Linked DNA regions of Filimonas lacunae. The protein of the gene in region 1 interacts with the protein of each later gene in a pairwise test. Links are inferred from orthologs where the notes say so. Each region holds a gene or a part of one and is shown on either strand. Other genes may lie near its edges.

Region 1 (8,505 bases):
TGGAGTTGCTGGACGAGTATGTGCCTGTGGTGGCAGGTAGCGAGGTAAATGACGATCCCTTACGTCCGTTAAGTAAGTACTCCAGGGATCTGATAGCGGAGTATGGCGATGCAACACCGGTTACCTGGTGGCACCGGAGCGAGCGTTATGGCGAGAAGCTGGCTACGCCGGATGTGAGTGTAGCGGATTTGATAGGGGATGTGGATCCTATTAAGGCGGCTAACCTGCGTTTGAGTTTTGCAGATGAGCAGGTAATTCACTACGGCATTATCCCGCGTAGCAACCGTGGCATATTTGTGATTAACGAGCTGCCCGATTTGCAGGCGCGCATACAGGTGTCGCTGTTTAATATTTTACAGGAGGGCGATATACAGATACGGGGCTTTAAGCTGCGTATGCCGCTGGATATACAGTTTGTGTTTACGGCCAACCCGGAAGATTATACCAACCGTGGCAGCATTGTAACACCTTTAAAAGACCGTATTGAAAGCCAGATTTTAACGCACTATCCCAAAACGATAGAAACGGCGCTGTCTATTACAGAGCAGGAAGCGGATATTTTACCAGAGCAGCAGGATGTTATTGATATAAGTGACCTGGTGAAGCGTTTGATTGAGCAGGTGGCTTTTGAAGCAAGGAGTAATGAATACGTAGATAAGAAGAGTGGGGTAAGCGCCCGCCTTACTATTGCGGCTTACGAGAACGCCGTGAGCAGTGCCGAGCGCAGGGCTATTATTCACAACGAACCGAAAACACAGATATGGATCAGTGACCTGGTGGGCATTATCCCTGCCATTACTGGTAAAATTGAGCTGGTGTATGAAGGGGAGCAGGAAGGTCCGTACCAGGTGGCTGTGAACCTGCTGGACAGGGCTATCCGCTCGCAGTTTGTGACCTACTTCCCCGATCCGGAAAAGGTGAAGAAGAAAAAGCCTACCGGCAAAAAATCGCAGGAAGCCAAAGTAGAGGAAAACCCTTACAGAAGCATTATCAACTGGTTTGACAGTGGTAATTCTATTGATGTGCTGGTGGATATGAAAGATGCGGAGAAGATTGCAGCCTTATACCAGGTAGATGGTTTGTATGCTTTTGTGAAGCGCTTTTTCCCGCAGGCCAATGAGAAAGAAGGGGCTTTGCTGATGGAGTTTGTGCTGCATGGCCTTTCTGCTTATTCACTAATAAGCAAGAAGGTGATTGATGGCCGTATCCAGTTTAAAGACCTGATTGGCAGTATGATGAACTTCGGCCAAATGAACTTTGAAGAGGACGATTTGACCGAAGACGATCTGAACTAGATAATATTTACTTCTCTTTCCAGCGTAATACCAAACTGTTGGTTTACGCTGGAAATAATTTCTTCTGACAGCTGGAATATTTCATTGCCTGTAGCGTTGGCATAGTTTACCAGCACCAATGGTTGTTTACTGTGGCAGCCTGCATCTCCTTTACGATATCCTTTCCATCCGCATTGTTCTATTAACCAGGCGGCCGGTATCTTTTCCCATGCCTGCCCATTGCTATCGGGCGCTACTGCATAGTGCGGTATAGTGGCGTGTTGCTGTTGCAATGCCCGGAATTGTGTTTGCGGTATAGTTGGGTTTTTGAAAAAGCTACCAGCATTACCCACTTCCGCGGGGTTGGGCAGTTTGCTGCTGCGGATGTTGATAACGGCCTGTGCAATGGCTGCAATGTTTAACTGTTGTGAACCCATAGCTGCCAGCTCCTGTTCAATAGCACCATAGGAGGTATGATACACAGGTTGCTTGTTCAGGCGATAGGTAACATTGAGTATAATAAACTGGCCTTTGTATTTGTTTTTGAAAACACTTTCGCGGTAGCCGAAGTTGCACTCGGTATGGTGAAAGGTAACTACCGATTGACTTTCGATATGCAGTGCTTCCAGCGATTCGCACACGTCTTTTATCTCTACGCCATACGCGCCAATGTTTTGCATGGGCGAAGCGCCTACACAACCGGGAATAAGGCTGAGGTTTTCCAGGCCTGCGTAATTGTGTTGTATACAGTATTGTACAAACCGGTGCCAGTTTTCGCCGCCCCAGGCTTTGATGTAGTAATGGTTTGCATCCTCTTTTACCAGCTCAATGCCTTTGAGTTCGTTTTTAATTACCAGCCCGTTATAGTTTTGGGTGAACAGCATGTTGCTGCCACCGCCCAGCACCAGCAGGTTTTGCTGGCCTGCCTGGTGGCTATAAATCAGTAATTCTTTCAGTTGTTCAACAGTGCTGAATGCTGCAAAATAGCGTGCGGTGGCAGCAATGCCAAAGGTGTTGAAAGGCTTTAATTCTTTGTTTTCCTGTATAGATGATGTAAGCATGATCATGAATGTGTTTATAGTTTACACAGGGTCAATATCGGGTATGATGTGCACGCTGCTGTATCTTTTGGTAGCGTTGATGATAGTGATCTGTTGCGCTATCTGTAGCTTGCATTGCTGTATTAACGGCGCTTTCCGGGGCAGCTTTATCAGCAGCTCGGAAAGGTATTGGTTACGGATGCGGTTGACTACGGGGTTGGCGGGGCCGAATACGTAAGGGCCAAAATCTTTTTTCAGGCCATTGACCATATGCTGTGCGGCTTCTTCGGCAATCAGCTGGTCCTTGTGTTTAAAAATCACCTGTATAATACGGGCAAACGGTGGATAGAAGAAGCGTTGCCTGTTTTCCATTTCGTATTGAAACAGTTGCTGGTAGTTGTGTTGCTGCACAAAGCCGAGTACCGGATGTTCGGTATTGCTTACCTGTATCATTACTTTACCCAGCCCGTCTTTACGGCCTGCGCGGCCGCTTACTTGTTCCATCAGCTGGTAAGCGCGTTCGTTCACGCGAAAATCGGCAAAGTTTAAAATGCCATCTGCATCTAAAATGCCTACGAGGTTTACGTGTTCAAAGTCCAGGCCTTTAACCACCATCTGGGTGCCTACCAGGATGTCTATTTTCTGTTGTTCAAACAGTTTAATCAGGTTGTCGTGATCGTGCTTGCCTTTTACGCTATCATAATCCATACGGGCTGTTCTGGCATCGGGAAAAGCTTCTGTAATCATTTCCTCGATCTTTTCGGTGCCAAAGTTCTTCTGAATAAAGCGGTTGCTGCCACAGGCAGAACAGGTGTATATTACCGGGTAGGTAGTGCCACAGTAGTGACAGGCCAGTTTGTTTTTAGACTTATGATAGGTGAGGGTTACATCACAGTTTTTACACTGGGGTATCCAACCGCATACGCCGCATATCTGGTAAGGTGAATAGCCGCGCCGGTTCTGGAACAGAATGATCTGTTTTTTATCGTGCAGCGACTGTGTGATAGCCTGGTGCAGTTCGGGCGTGAGCATTACTTTGGAATGATCTTTTTTGATCACTCTTTTTACATCTACTATTTCAATTTGCGGCATGGCTACATTGCCATAGCGTTCCATCAGCTGTACCAGGCCGTATTTGCCTTGCTGTGCATTGGTATAGCTTTCTATGGAAGGGGTGGCAGAGCCGAGTAATACCTTTGCCTGAAACAGGGATGCGTAATAGATAGCGGCATCCCGTGCGTGGTAGCGTGGTGCTGGCTCCTGCTGCTTATAGGAGGAGTCATGCTCTTCATCGGCAATGATCAAACCCAGATCGCGAAAGGGCAGGAACACGGCAGAGCGTGCGCCCAGTACAATACGGGCTTCCCCGCTTTTTACCTTATTCCATATTTCTACCCGTTCGTTGGGGTTGAATTTGGAATGATAGATAGAGATGTTACCGCCAAAATGCTTTTGCAGGCGGCGTATGATTTGTGTGGTTAAAGCTATTTCGGGCAGCATGTATAGTACCTGCTTGCCCTTGCGTATAAAGGCTTCGATGAGTTTTACGTATACCTGTGTTTTGCCACTGGCGGTTACGCCATGCAGCAGGCATACCTGTTTTTCATCGAACAATGTTTCAATCTTCTCTGCCGCCTGTTGCTGCAGGGGCGACAGTTCAAAATCAATGATAACATCTTTGGGCAAAGAGCCGATGCGATCCACTGCGCGCTTTTCGGTACGAAGTATATTTTTTTCTACCAGCCCTTTTAACTGTGCAGCGGTGGCGCCTGATTTCTTTAACAGCTCTGGTTGGGATACTTCGCCTTGTGTACGTTGCAGGTGTATATAAGCCATCAGCAACTCCATTTGCTTAGGTGCCTTGTACTGTTGCCAGTTATTCAGCAAATCGGCCAGCGCTTCTTCTTTATGATAGGCGGGTTGCAGAATAACATAGGTCTCTTTTTTCTCCTTGTACTTCTCTTTCAGTTCTTCCCATACCAGGCATACCTGTTTTTCTATCAGGCGTTTGATAACAGGGTATACATGGGAAGCGTCCAGTATTTGTTGTACCTCATTCAGGCGCAGTTCCTTTTTCAGGTTGAGGGCTTCGGCTACCATAAACTCCTCATCGTCCAGCTCTATCATTTCATCCTCATAGCTGTCGTTCCACATCAGTACGGTTTCGCTGCTGAGTTTGAGGTTGGAAGGGATGGCGGCCTGCATTACTTCGCCTTCGGTACACATGTAATAGTCGGCAATCCATTCCCAGAAAGCTAATTGCTCGGGGTGCAGTAACGGCACATCGTCCAGCACATTGAGAATGGGTTTGGGATTAAATGCTTCGGGCTTTTCGGTAAACGTTTTTTTTACCAGGCCGGCGTATTTTTTATTCTTTCCCAATACTACCTCTACACGTATACCAGGTTGTACTGCTTCCTTCAAATGATCGGGCACTGCCCAGGTAAAGTTTTTAGGCAGGGCAAGAGGAATAAGTACCTCTGCAAACAGGGTATAGGTGTGATTGGTGAATAACTGATTGGGAGAATGAGTATTCATGATTAATGGGCTAAGATACGGCTGTTAACGCAGCAATTGCTTTAATGTGCTGATGTATTTGGCCGTAAACTGCCTGCGTCGCTGGAAGCCGGCTGCCATTGAGGTTTCGTGTCCGTGCCTGCGCCTGTTAAACAGTTTGGGATGTTGTATCTGTTGGCTGGAATAGATGCTGATATGGCCACTGCTGAGGTAGGCTGCACCACAGGCAATGGCAAAGTAAAAGGTATAATACGGGCCAAAGAGTTCTATGCCCATGATGGTGCAGGCGATGGGGGTGTTGGTAGCACCGGCAAATACAGCAATAAAACCGAGTGCGGCCATGAGATCTACCGGCACGCCGAGAAGACTGCCCAGTACGCTGCCCAGGGTAGCCCCGATAAAGAACAAGGGAGTTACTTCGCCACCTTTCATGCCACAGGATAAAGTGATAGCGGTAAACAACAGCTTCCACCACCAGCTGAGCCAGGGGGCGTGGGCGGGGCCAAATGCTCCGACAATAGAGATTCCGGTTACTTTGGGTGGTTTTTGCACCCCCAGCCCCAGGTAATCGTCGGTTTGCAACAGCCAGGTAAGCGCAATAATCATAACACCACCCACGGCTGGTATCAGCCATTTTACCGGTATGCGTTGAAACAGGTATTTGAATCCGTGGGTAAGCTCAGCAAACAGGAAAGCGGTGAAACCGAACAGGATGCCTGCGCCCGCTACTTTGAATATGAGCCAGCCGTTGATACGTGTGACTATGGAAGATATATGGTAATGGGTGTGGTGGATATGGTATAGCGAGCATACAAAATCTGCCAGGAATGCTGCTACCAGGCAAGGTATCAATGGACTAAAGGTAAAGCTGCCCAGCGCCAGCACTTCCACAGCGAAGATGGTGCCGGCGAAGGGAGTGCCAAACACAGCACCGAAACCCGCTGCAATACCGGCCATTAGTAACACCTGTTTATTAATGACATGGTTGCTAAACCATTGGCTTACCAGGGATGCGGTGCTGCCACCTATTTGTACGGCAGTGCCTTCACGGCCGGCTGAGCCACCGAATAAGTGGGTAATGATAGTGCCTGCCAGCACCAGCGGAGCCATGCGACGGGGAACGCCTCCACCCGGAGCATGTATTTCTTCTATAATAAGGTTATTGCCTTTTTCACTGTTTTTGCCCCATAGCTGGTAGAGGTAATATACCAGTATGCCACCCAGGGGCAGCAGATATAACAGCCAGGGATGTTGAAAGCGGAAGTGGGTTACCGTATCCAGTAACCATAAAAACAAGGCGATAACAGAGCCGGTGATTGCGGATAAAAGGAGTAATGCCAGGGAATGTAAGAGTAGCTTTTTTAACACGTCTGCAAATGTTTACTGTTCAATAAATAGTTTATTGTTATTGCAGGCGCCATCGTCCCTCTGGTTAGGGCGGTTGATAAGGCGGAGCACCATCGCCTTACTGCGAAGGTAGGCTCCATTGCGCAATGAGCCACAATAAATACTATAAAGGACAGTTTTCGTGGTAGTTAATGAGTTCGATAGGAGCGTATTCCATTTCAAAGCCCTGGCAGGTAACCAGTATTTCGTCTAACACCGCTTCTATCTCTTCCGGTTCGGTTAATACCACCAGCCTGTTGCGGTATTCTTTCATGTTAGGAATGCCTTTGAGGTATTTGGAATATTGCTGTCGCATTTCAAAAATACCTGTTACAGGGCCTTTCCATTCCAGCGACTTGCGCAGGTGTTTACGGCATACTGCCACGCGTTCTTCTACGGTAGGGGCAGGTGGCATTTCGCCGGTTTGCAGGTAGTGTTTTATCTCGCGGAATATCCACGGATAACCTATCGTGGCACGGCCTATCATAATGCCATCTACACCATAGCGGTTTTTATATTCCAGCGCTTTTTGCGGGCTGTCGATATCACCGTTGCCAAAGATGGGGATATGAATGCGGGGATTGTTTTTGATTTTACCAATTAAGGTCCAGTCTGCTTCGCCTTTATACATCTGGCTGCGGGTGCGGCCGTGAATGGTGAGGGCTTTAATGCCCACGTCCTGCAGCCTTTCTGCCACCTCTTCAATGTTTTTGCTGTCTTCATCCCAACCCAACCGTGTTTTTACGGTTACGGGCAGGCGGGTGGCTTTTACACAGGAATCGGTAAGACGCACCATCAGGTCCAGGTCTTTTAACACACCTGCTCCTGCTCCTTTACCTGCTACCTTTTTTACCGGGCAGCCGTAGTTGATATCCAGCAGATCGGGGTTGGTGGTTTCTACAATACGGGAAGCTATAGCAATGCTTTCTTCATCGCCGCCAAACAATTGTATGCCTATAGGTTGTTCATAATCAAAGATATCCAGCTTCCTGCGCATCTTGATAGCATCGCGTATAAGGCCGGCGCAGGAAATGAATTCGGTATACAGCAGATCTGCACCATTGTCTTTACAAACGGCCCGGAATGGCGGATCGGTTACATCTTCCATGGGGGCGAGTAAAAGGGGGAAATCCGGCAGTTCTATGTTATCAATCTTTACCACTATGACTATGAATAAGTGTGCAAAGGTAAAATTGTATTCTGGTTTTATTGCTATTGTGTACCGGAAGGAGTACCTGCCCGTTTAATTTTAACAAACAACGGAGTTAACAGGCTGTATAACAGCCAGGTAAGTGGTATGGCTACCAGCAACCAGGCGATTAATGCGTATAGGGTTGACCACCAAAGTGTGCTAATGGCCCGGAGCAGGTTGGATTTAAACAACTGAAACACCTGCGACACGGAAAGTAACAGGGCTTTTTTATGAAACAACCACTCCCCGGCGCGGATAAGGGGAATGTATAGTATAAATTGAAGCGGATAGGCAAACTGGTTTACCAATAAAATGGCGCCCGGGTTAAGCCGGAACAGCGGAATAACTGCCAGGCAAACCAGCGTAGTGGCTCCAAAAACGGGGATGGTGGCAATGGTAATGCCGAGGCTTACTGCCAGGGCTAGTTTGCCTGGTGTTACTCCCTGTTTTAACAGGGCAAGTAAGGGAGTAACCAGTTTTGTTTGCAGGAAAGTTTTCATTAAGGGCCTTTATCTGGGTATACTAATGTTACCACGGAATTGCTGCCCTCATCATCTGTGATATTCGATTTGCCTTCGTAGTTGGTAATACGCCTGGTAAGGATGTTATAGTTAACAATAATAGGGGGTGCTATCCAGCGCAATAAGGCGCTGTTAGGTTCTATTCTTATTTTTACTTCGGTGGATGTGGCGGCTATTTTACAGGCGCGCAGGTTATAGTAGTTTAATCGTGCGGGTACTACAAAATTGAACACTACGGCCTGGTTTTGCATCAGCTGGCTCCAATGATCTTTAATAAACTGGTTAAAGCCACCATCTATTACCATAGGAGCATTCAGCGTGATTACCTTTTCTTTGATGGAAGCTGTTTTGTCTTTACGAACAAACATACGTGCCTGGTAGCCGGTAACCGCTACGCCTTCCATATAGCCTGTGCGAAGGTCTTCTGTTTTAAAAGAAGGCGTGTAAAGTGAATTGCTGAAATCCAGTGTACGTGTAGCTATCAGCTGATTAGACTGGCTGTAATAGCTGGTTTGTGTTTCTGTATGTTTATTGTTAATGTATTTTTCTGTGTTTTGCTCTTTATACACCAGGCT
Region 2 (7,162 bases), 5.1 Mb from region 1 along the record:
TGATGGAGGTTTACTCCTCAGTGGTACCAGAAAAGTTCAGGCTGATACCAGATTTCTTTGGAGGGGTAGCAGGATATTCTGGACTGATGGAGGGTTACTCCTGAATGGTACCAGAAAAGTTTGGGCTGGTACCAGATTTCTTTAGAGGGGTGGCAGGATATGTTGGACTTATGGAGGTTTTCTCCTGGGCAGCATCAGAAAAGTTTCAAATAACAGCAGGTTTTGCTCAGGTAGTACCATAACATCTTCCGCTGATGATATAAACTTGTAAGCCCTGCTATGTTTGGGGATATTAACTTGTTACAGGGAGCCCGCTACTTTCCCTGCTTCTCCTTCCACATTTCGTTAAATGTTTTGGGGCTAAAATCAAGATTGCTGCGGTGTTGTGTCCAGCCTTTGAATATTTTGTTAACCACCTTGTTTTTGATGTTACCGTTGGCCATATTCATCATGCTACGGTGCAGGCTGGCGTGGCGCCACATTTTCCAGGCTACGCGTTCGGCCAGGGTGGTTTGGCCTTGCTCTACTGCTTCGTGGCGGTTTTCCAGTAGCAGTTCGTGCAGGTTAATGCGAACGGGGCATACTTCGGTGCAGTTGCCACAAAGGCTGCTGGCGTAGCTCAGGTGTTTATAATCATCCATACCACGCAGGTGTGGCGTAATTACCTTACCTATAGGGCCGCTGTAAGTGGTTTCGTAACTGTGGCCGCCAATGTTTTTATATACCGGGCAGGCATTTAAACAAGCGCCACAACGAATGCAGTATAAGGCTTCGCGGGTGGCGGGATTTTGTAACAGGTTGGTACGGCCGTTGTCCAGCAGTATCACATACATTTCCTCCGGGCCGTCTGATTCACCGGGCTGGCGGGGGCCGCTTACAATAGTGTTGTAGGCGGTTACCTTTTGGCCGGTGCCGTAAGTGGAAAGGAGGGGCCAGAACAGGGCTAAGTCCTGCAAAGAAGGAATTACCTTTTCAATGCCCACTATCACAATATGTGTTTTGGGCCAGGAGCAGCTTAAACGGGCGTTGCCTTCATTTTCTGTAATGGCAATAGCGCCAGTGTCGGCTATAATAAAATTAGCGCCTGTAACGCCTACTTCTGCTTCAATGTATTTCTCCCGCAATTTCTGGCGGGCAATCAGTGTCAATTGTTCGGGGCTAAGTCCGGGTGGAGTGCCTAGTTTTTCGGCAAACAGCTTGGCTACATCTTCCTTGCTTTTGTGCATGGCGGGTGTAACAATATGGTAAGGCGGTTCGCCATCCAGTTGCTGAATATATTCCCCCAGGTCAGTTTCAATGCTTTCAATGCCTTGCTGCTCCAGAAAATGGTTCAGATGAATTTCTTCTGTAACCATGCTTTTGCTTTTCACCACGGTGCGGCATTGTTTGGCGGTGCAAATACGGCCTATTTCATATAAGGCTTCGGCTGCATCTTCGGCCCATAGCACTTTAGCGCCGCGTGCAGTGATGTTACGTTCAAAAGATTCCAGCTGTTGGTCCAGTGTTTCAATAGCGCGCCATTTCAGGTTTTTAGCATGCTCGCGGGCCATCATCATATCGGCAAATTGCGTTTTGCCCTGCGGCACCGCAGCGTTATACCGGCCAATATTGAAATTGATTTTACGTCGATGCTCAATGTCGGCGGCACGTATAGTGCTTTTGGCTATAAAACTGGCAGCTGTTTCTTTCATCTCTTTACGTTGTAACATCACCTTAACCACTCAAAATGAGGGCCGGTTATCCTTTCTGCTCTTTTAAATGTTGTGCAGTGGCATCCAGTGTTGCATAAAACTCTTCTCCGTAGTGGCGGATAATAGCGTCTTTCAAAAACACGTAGGCGGGTACTTTTAATTTTTTACCCAGTTTGCAGGCGGCGCTACATAAGTCTTCCCGTGGCTCGTAGTTCAGGTATTCCATAGAAGGATCTACCTCGCTCTGGCTCATTTTGATAGGAAACATATGACAGCTGATGGGCTTTTTCCAGGGCAGTTTGCCATCCAGATAGGCCTGTTCAATGCCGCATTTAATTACATTTTGCGCGTCGCGAAAAGCGTAGGTACAAATCTGGCCTTCAATGGTAGGAGTTACCCAGCCAAAATGACGATCGTATACATATCTGCCTTGTTTTTCATTCTCCCGGATACCTTGCGGGGTCATGTAAGGCTTAATTACTTCGTAATAGTTGTTCAGATGATCCAGTTCCTGCTTTAACAGGGGAGCGCCCGCGTCGCCGTCCTCGCAGCAGCCACCTTTACATTTGGTAAGGTCGCACACAAATTGCTCTTCCACTACCTCATCGCTGATGAGAACATTATCTATCGCTATCATGCTGCAAAGGTAATTTATTTCCAGCGGAAGGTGTTGATCATGTGGCGCATGTCCTCTACCAGAAAATTATTCACCGGCAGCAGGGAGTCCTGGTTAGGCGTAGCGTCGAAATACAGCGCTCCGCGCAGGAAGTTTTTAGTAGAATCGGTTAAGAAAAACTGTGATGCCGTGGCCACGTCGCCCCCCACTTTAAAAAACACGCCATGCACATTGTTGGGAGTGATCATCAATGAGTCGTCCATCGAAACGGCTTTTACGGTGTGTTTGCCTGTCATGTTAAAGGCATCGGCAATCAGTTTGTCCAGTTTATAGTTGCCAATGATCTTATAGCTTACATACAGTTTGCCGTGAAACTGGGGGAAATCGATATTCACCCACCATGGGTTTTCCGGGTCGGCACCAAAAAAAGAGGTGTCTTTGGAAATGGTGGCGTATACGGGGTACTCGAATGAGTAAGGATAACCAGGTTCGTCAAAAGTTTTATAGGCTTTGGCCGGGAAAGGAATTTTAAAATAGCCTTTGGGCTTGGGGGTGAAGGTAGAATTACAGCTAACCAGCGCAAAAACGATTACAAAAAAGGCTAAAAGTGGTTTCATGCTGTAAAACTAAGGGTAGCGCAAGAAACCACAAGCGCGGATTTAAGAAATGAAATGCAGGGGATTATGCCTTTGTCTGGTACGACACTTTAATTTTCTGCAACCTGTTTTTCTCCAGTTCAATTACCGTAAAATCAAAGTCGCCCACATGCACTACCTGGTCTTTTTTAGGTATTTCTCCTGCCAGTTCCAGCACCAGGCCAGCCAGTGAATCACTATCGCCTTTTACCTGGTCAAAGGTAGAGGAGCTTATATTCATAGCCTTACACACATCGTAAATGATGGTTTTGCCGTCGAAGATAAAAGTGTGGTCGTCAATCTTAGTGTAGGTTGCCTCTTCTTCTTCATCAAACTCATCTCTGATATCGCCAATTACCTCTTCCAGTATGTCTTCCAGTGTAACAATACCACTGGTGCCACCAAATTCATCCACTACCACTGCTATGTGAATGCGCTTGGATTGAAATTCTTTCAGCAGATCTTCAATCAGCTTTTGTTCATGCACAAACAAAGGTGGACGCATCAGGAAGTGCCAGTCGAAATCGGCTTCACTGTTCAGGTAAGGAAGCAGGTCTTTGGTGTTGATGATGCCGGTAACTTCATCCAGGTTTTCTTTATACACGGGTAAGCGGCTGTAGTGCAGGTCTTCTACGGTGGTAACCAGCTGGGCAAAAGAAGTGTTTTGCTCAATGCCGTTTACATCTACCCGGGTTTTCATAATCTGTTTAACGGTAATACTGCCAAACTTGGCTATGCCTTTTAAAATGCTTTTTTCTTTTTCTGAGGTTTCGGCAGTAGCGCTTTTATCAATGGCTTCGTCTATCTCTTCCAGTGACAGTTCATTTTTACCACCTCCCAGCTTACCGTCTGTAATATCCAGGTAGCGGATAGCTATTTTGGATAACCAGTTTATTACATAGCCGGTGCTTTCTACCAGAAAACCTACGTCTTTGGCAAAGCGGATATTGTTTTGCGTGGCCATTACCTTAGGCATCACCTCGCAAAAAAGTAGCAGTAAAATGGTGAGGGAGATAATTTTAATCAACCAGCGTACCCAGGTAAGGGAAGGATCCAGTACCACCAGGTCGTCTAGCACAATATTGGCAATAATGATGATAGCTATATTGGCAATACAGTTGGCGATAATTAAGGATGCCAGTAACAGTCTGGGATTTTCCAGCAGGTCTACTATTCTTTTATAAGCGGGCTGCTGCTTGGTTTTAAGCAGGTTAATGTCTTTGCTGGTAAGCGAAAAAAAAGCCACTTCAGCGCCTGAAATGGCAAACGAAAACCCTAATAGCAACACAAGCAGTATTACCAAAACGGTAGTCGCCTGTGTGTCTATGTGGGCAGCAGCAATCCATGCGGTACGAAAAAATAAAGGAATAGTCAGCGGAAAAGCCACCATGTGTATGTTTTAGAACGTACAAAGATATTTAAAATGGCAATCCCTCCGCAGGGTCAGTTCCTAATGCAGAAGGTGGAATGTCTTCATTGCTAAAGCCTTCTATATGATCTGCAGGTCCTGTAGATGGATAGGAGCCATGATCGCTGCGTTTGTCCAGCATAATCAGGTTATCACCCACTATTTCGGTAGCGAATTTTTTATTGTTCTCTTTGTCTTCCCAGCTTCTGGTGCGTAAACGACCCTCAACATATATCAGGCTGCCTTTGTGCAGGTATTTCTGCGCCAGCTCGGCTAAACCACGCCATAATACTACTGTATGCCATTCCGTTTGTGAAATAAGTTTGCCTGCCCTGTCTTTATAGGTTTCAGTAGTGGCCAGCGGAAACTTTGCAACGGCTATATTTCCTTCCAGGTATTGTACATCCGGATCTTTACCCAGGTTCCCTATCAGCATTACTCTGTTAACTCCTCTCATACAATTGAGTTTATTAATCGCCTGTTATTGTAATATGTTGGTGTTCTAAAAATTAATTCTTTTTGAAAAATAAGAAAAAACTATGAAAAATTCCATGCCAGATTCATTTAAAACAAAAGACTATCCCTTTTTTTAGGGTCTAGCCATAAATTGATTAAACGGGGAAACGCAAGTTGATCTATTTCTTTGGTACTTAACCAGTCATATTCTGTTAAGCTGGGGGGAATATGGGGCAGTTGCACTTCAATAAACTGTGCTTTTATGGTTTGATGCGTAAGCTGTTGCGATAAAACGCCACTGATAGAAATTACTTCTGCTTTTTTTACATCTAACTGGTTCCAGCACCACTGTGTTACCAGGTCGCGCGTCCAGGTAGTTTTTTCGGTAGCTTCTACCAGGTAAAACTCATGCAGGTTTTCCCAAATGTCGCGGCTGCTTCTTTTATGTACAAGCGTTTTGCCTTCGGCCTGCAGTTTAAACCAGGTAAGCCAGCGTGTTTTCTTTTGCAATACTTTATTCTTTACAGGCAGCATGCTTACACGTCCGTGCTGCCGCGCTTCACAAAGCTTTTGTAAAGGGCATACGGCGCAGGCGGGGGCCATAGGTTTGCATATAGTAGCGCCAAAATCCATAATAGCCTGGTTAAAAGCACCGGGCTGTTTTTTATCCAGCACTTCATTTGCCAGATCGGTAAATAATTGCTTGCCTTCTGTGCTATCTGTAGGAGTGTCTATATTAAACACGCGCGATAACACCCTGAACACATTGCCATCTACCACCGCATAAGGCTCATTGTACGCAAAAGAAGCAATGGCGGCGGCAGTATAAGGGCCAACTCCTTTGAGGGCTACAATGTCCGCGTATGTGTCCGGAAACCTCCCTTTTAGCTCGTTAGTAACAAACCGGGCAGTAAATAATAAATTTTTACAGCGGTTGTAATAACCCAGCCCTTCCCATAATTTAAACACATTTTCGTCTTTATCGGCGGCGAGGTGTTGTATAGTGGGATATTTGTGTGTGAAGTTTTCGTAATATGTACGCCCCTGTTCTACGCGTGTTTGTTGCAAAATGACCTCGCTTAGCCATATCTTATAAGGATCTTTTTCCCCTTTCCATGGCATCTCCCTGTTATTCTGCGTGTTATGCCACTCCATCAAAGCAGCAGTGATTTTTTTCTTAAGCATCATAAATAATCCAAATATTTGCCATTCAACCTTCAACATCTTTTAAAAAATCTGCATTTTTCTTTCCATATCTGCGTTTTTGGTCTTATTTTAGATTCAACTAAACAGAATAAAAAAACCAAAATGAGAAAGTCCGACCTGATCAACAATATCTCAGAAAAAACGGGCATCCCTAAGGTAGATGTTTTAGTAACCTTGGAAACCATGCTCAAAGAAATTAAAGAAAACCTTTCCAAAGGTGAAAACATTTACATCAGAGGCTTTGGCAGCTTCATCACTAAAAAAAGAGCGGCTAAAATAGGCCGTAATATTAAAAAGAATGTAGCTGTTGAAATTCCCGAGCATTTTATCCCTGCATTTAAGCCTTCTAAAGAATTCGTTAACGAAGTAAAGCAAATGCGCAAGGAAGAGTAACTTCGTGCGGATGAAAAAGCAGCATTTATTTATTGCAGGTGGAGCGCTTGTCCTTTTTGTTCTCGTATTTTTTTTCGCGGGAACCACAGAACCTAAAAAATCCGTTACCAATACTAACAGCGAAGCCGGGGAAAGCCCGGCTAGTGGTGTTTTAACCACCGAAGCCTTGCTTGATCAGGCTAAGAAAGCATTGAATTCTACACAGTTACAATATGTTACCCAGCTGGAAAACAGCGTGGTAAGGGGGGATGTAAAAATCCAGCAACAGACAGCCTACAGGCAGCTGGCCCATTTCTGGGGCGACAGCGTTCATGTACATGCCTTAGGTCTTTATTATCATGCCGAAGCAGCTAAATTGGAGAATTCCGAAAAAAGCATCACCTTTGCAGCCCATTTGTTGTTGGATGAGTTAATGGCAGAAGACGAGAACCCGCGTATTCAGCAATGGTTGGGATTACAGGCTAAAGAGTTGTTTGAAAAAGCGCTGGTAATGAATCCGGCTAACGATTCTTCTACAGTAGGCTTAGGCGCATGCTACATGTTTGGAAATGTTTCAGATAACCCGATGGAGGGAATTCTGAAAGTGAGGAAAGTAGCAGAAGACCATCCCGACAACCTGTACGCTCAAATGATATTAGGATTAGGCGGCGCTAAAAGCGGCCAGTTTGACAAAGCCATTGAGCGTTTTTCGATTATAGTAAAAAAGCAGCCTGATAACCTGGAAGCTATGTTTCACCTGGCTGAAGCATACGAAAGG

The links.
Region 2: the proteins of priA (region 1) and FLA_RS25885 interact in binary tests that used the Escherichia coli proteins (3 or more experiments, as listed by UniProt). The link is inferred for Filimonas lacunae from one-to-one orthologs.

What each region holds. Positions count from the first base shown.
Region 1 is NZ_AP017422.1:1,525,443-1,533,947, forward strand. Bases 2,105-5,214 are described here. They hold priA (replication restart helicase PriA), read right to left. Parts: upstream 4,853-5,214; coding sequence 2,357-4,852; downstream 2,105-2,356. Other genes in these bases: murB (UDP-N-acetylmuramate dehydrogenase), read right to left, coding at 2,105-2,335; FLA_RS06210 (voltage-gated chloride channel family protein), read right to left, coding at 4,877-5,214. Outside these bases: FLA_RS06195 (sigma 54-interacting transcriptional regulator), read left to right, coding at 1-1,295; more of murB, read right to left, coding at 1,292-2,104; more of FLA_RS06210, read right to left, coding at 5,215-6,199; tRNA dihydrouridine synthase DusB, read right to left, coding at 6,342-7,379; FLA_RS06220 (DUF2062 domain-containing protein), read right to left, coding at 7,430-7,909; FLA_RS06225 (hypothetical protein), read right to left, coding at 7,909-8,505.
Region 2 is NZ_AP017422.1:6,598,127-6,605,288, reverse strand. What follows is about bases 3,085-6,050. They hold FLA_RS25885 (single-stranded DNA-binding protein), read right to left. Parts: upstream 4,808-6,050; coding sequence 4,361-4,807; downstream 3,085-4,360. Other genes in these bases: mutY (A/G-specific adenine glycosylase), read right to left, coding at 4,915-5,994; gldE (gliding motility-associated protein GldE), read right to left, coding at 3,085-4,332. Also shown: FLA_RS25905 (LutB/LldF family L-lactate oxidation iron-sulfur protein), read right to left, coding at 315-1,691; FLA_RS25900 (DUF3109 family protein), read right to left, coding at 1,738-2,328; gliding motility lipoprotein GldD, read right to left, coding at 2,343-2,924; more of gldE, read right to left, coding at 2,989-3,084; FLA_RS25875 (HU family DNA-binding protein), read left to right, coding at 6,115-6,405; FLA_RS25870 (tetratricopeptide repeat protein), read left to right, coding at 6,416-7,162. UniProt on the Escherichia coli protein: Plays an important role in DNA replication, recombination and repair. Binds to ssDNA and to an array of partner proteins to recruit them to their sites of action during DNA metabolism. Acts as a sliding platform that migrates on DNA via reptation.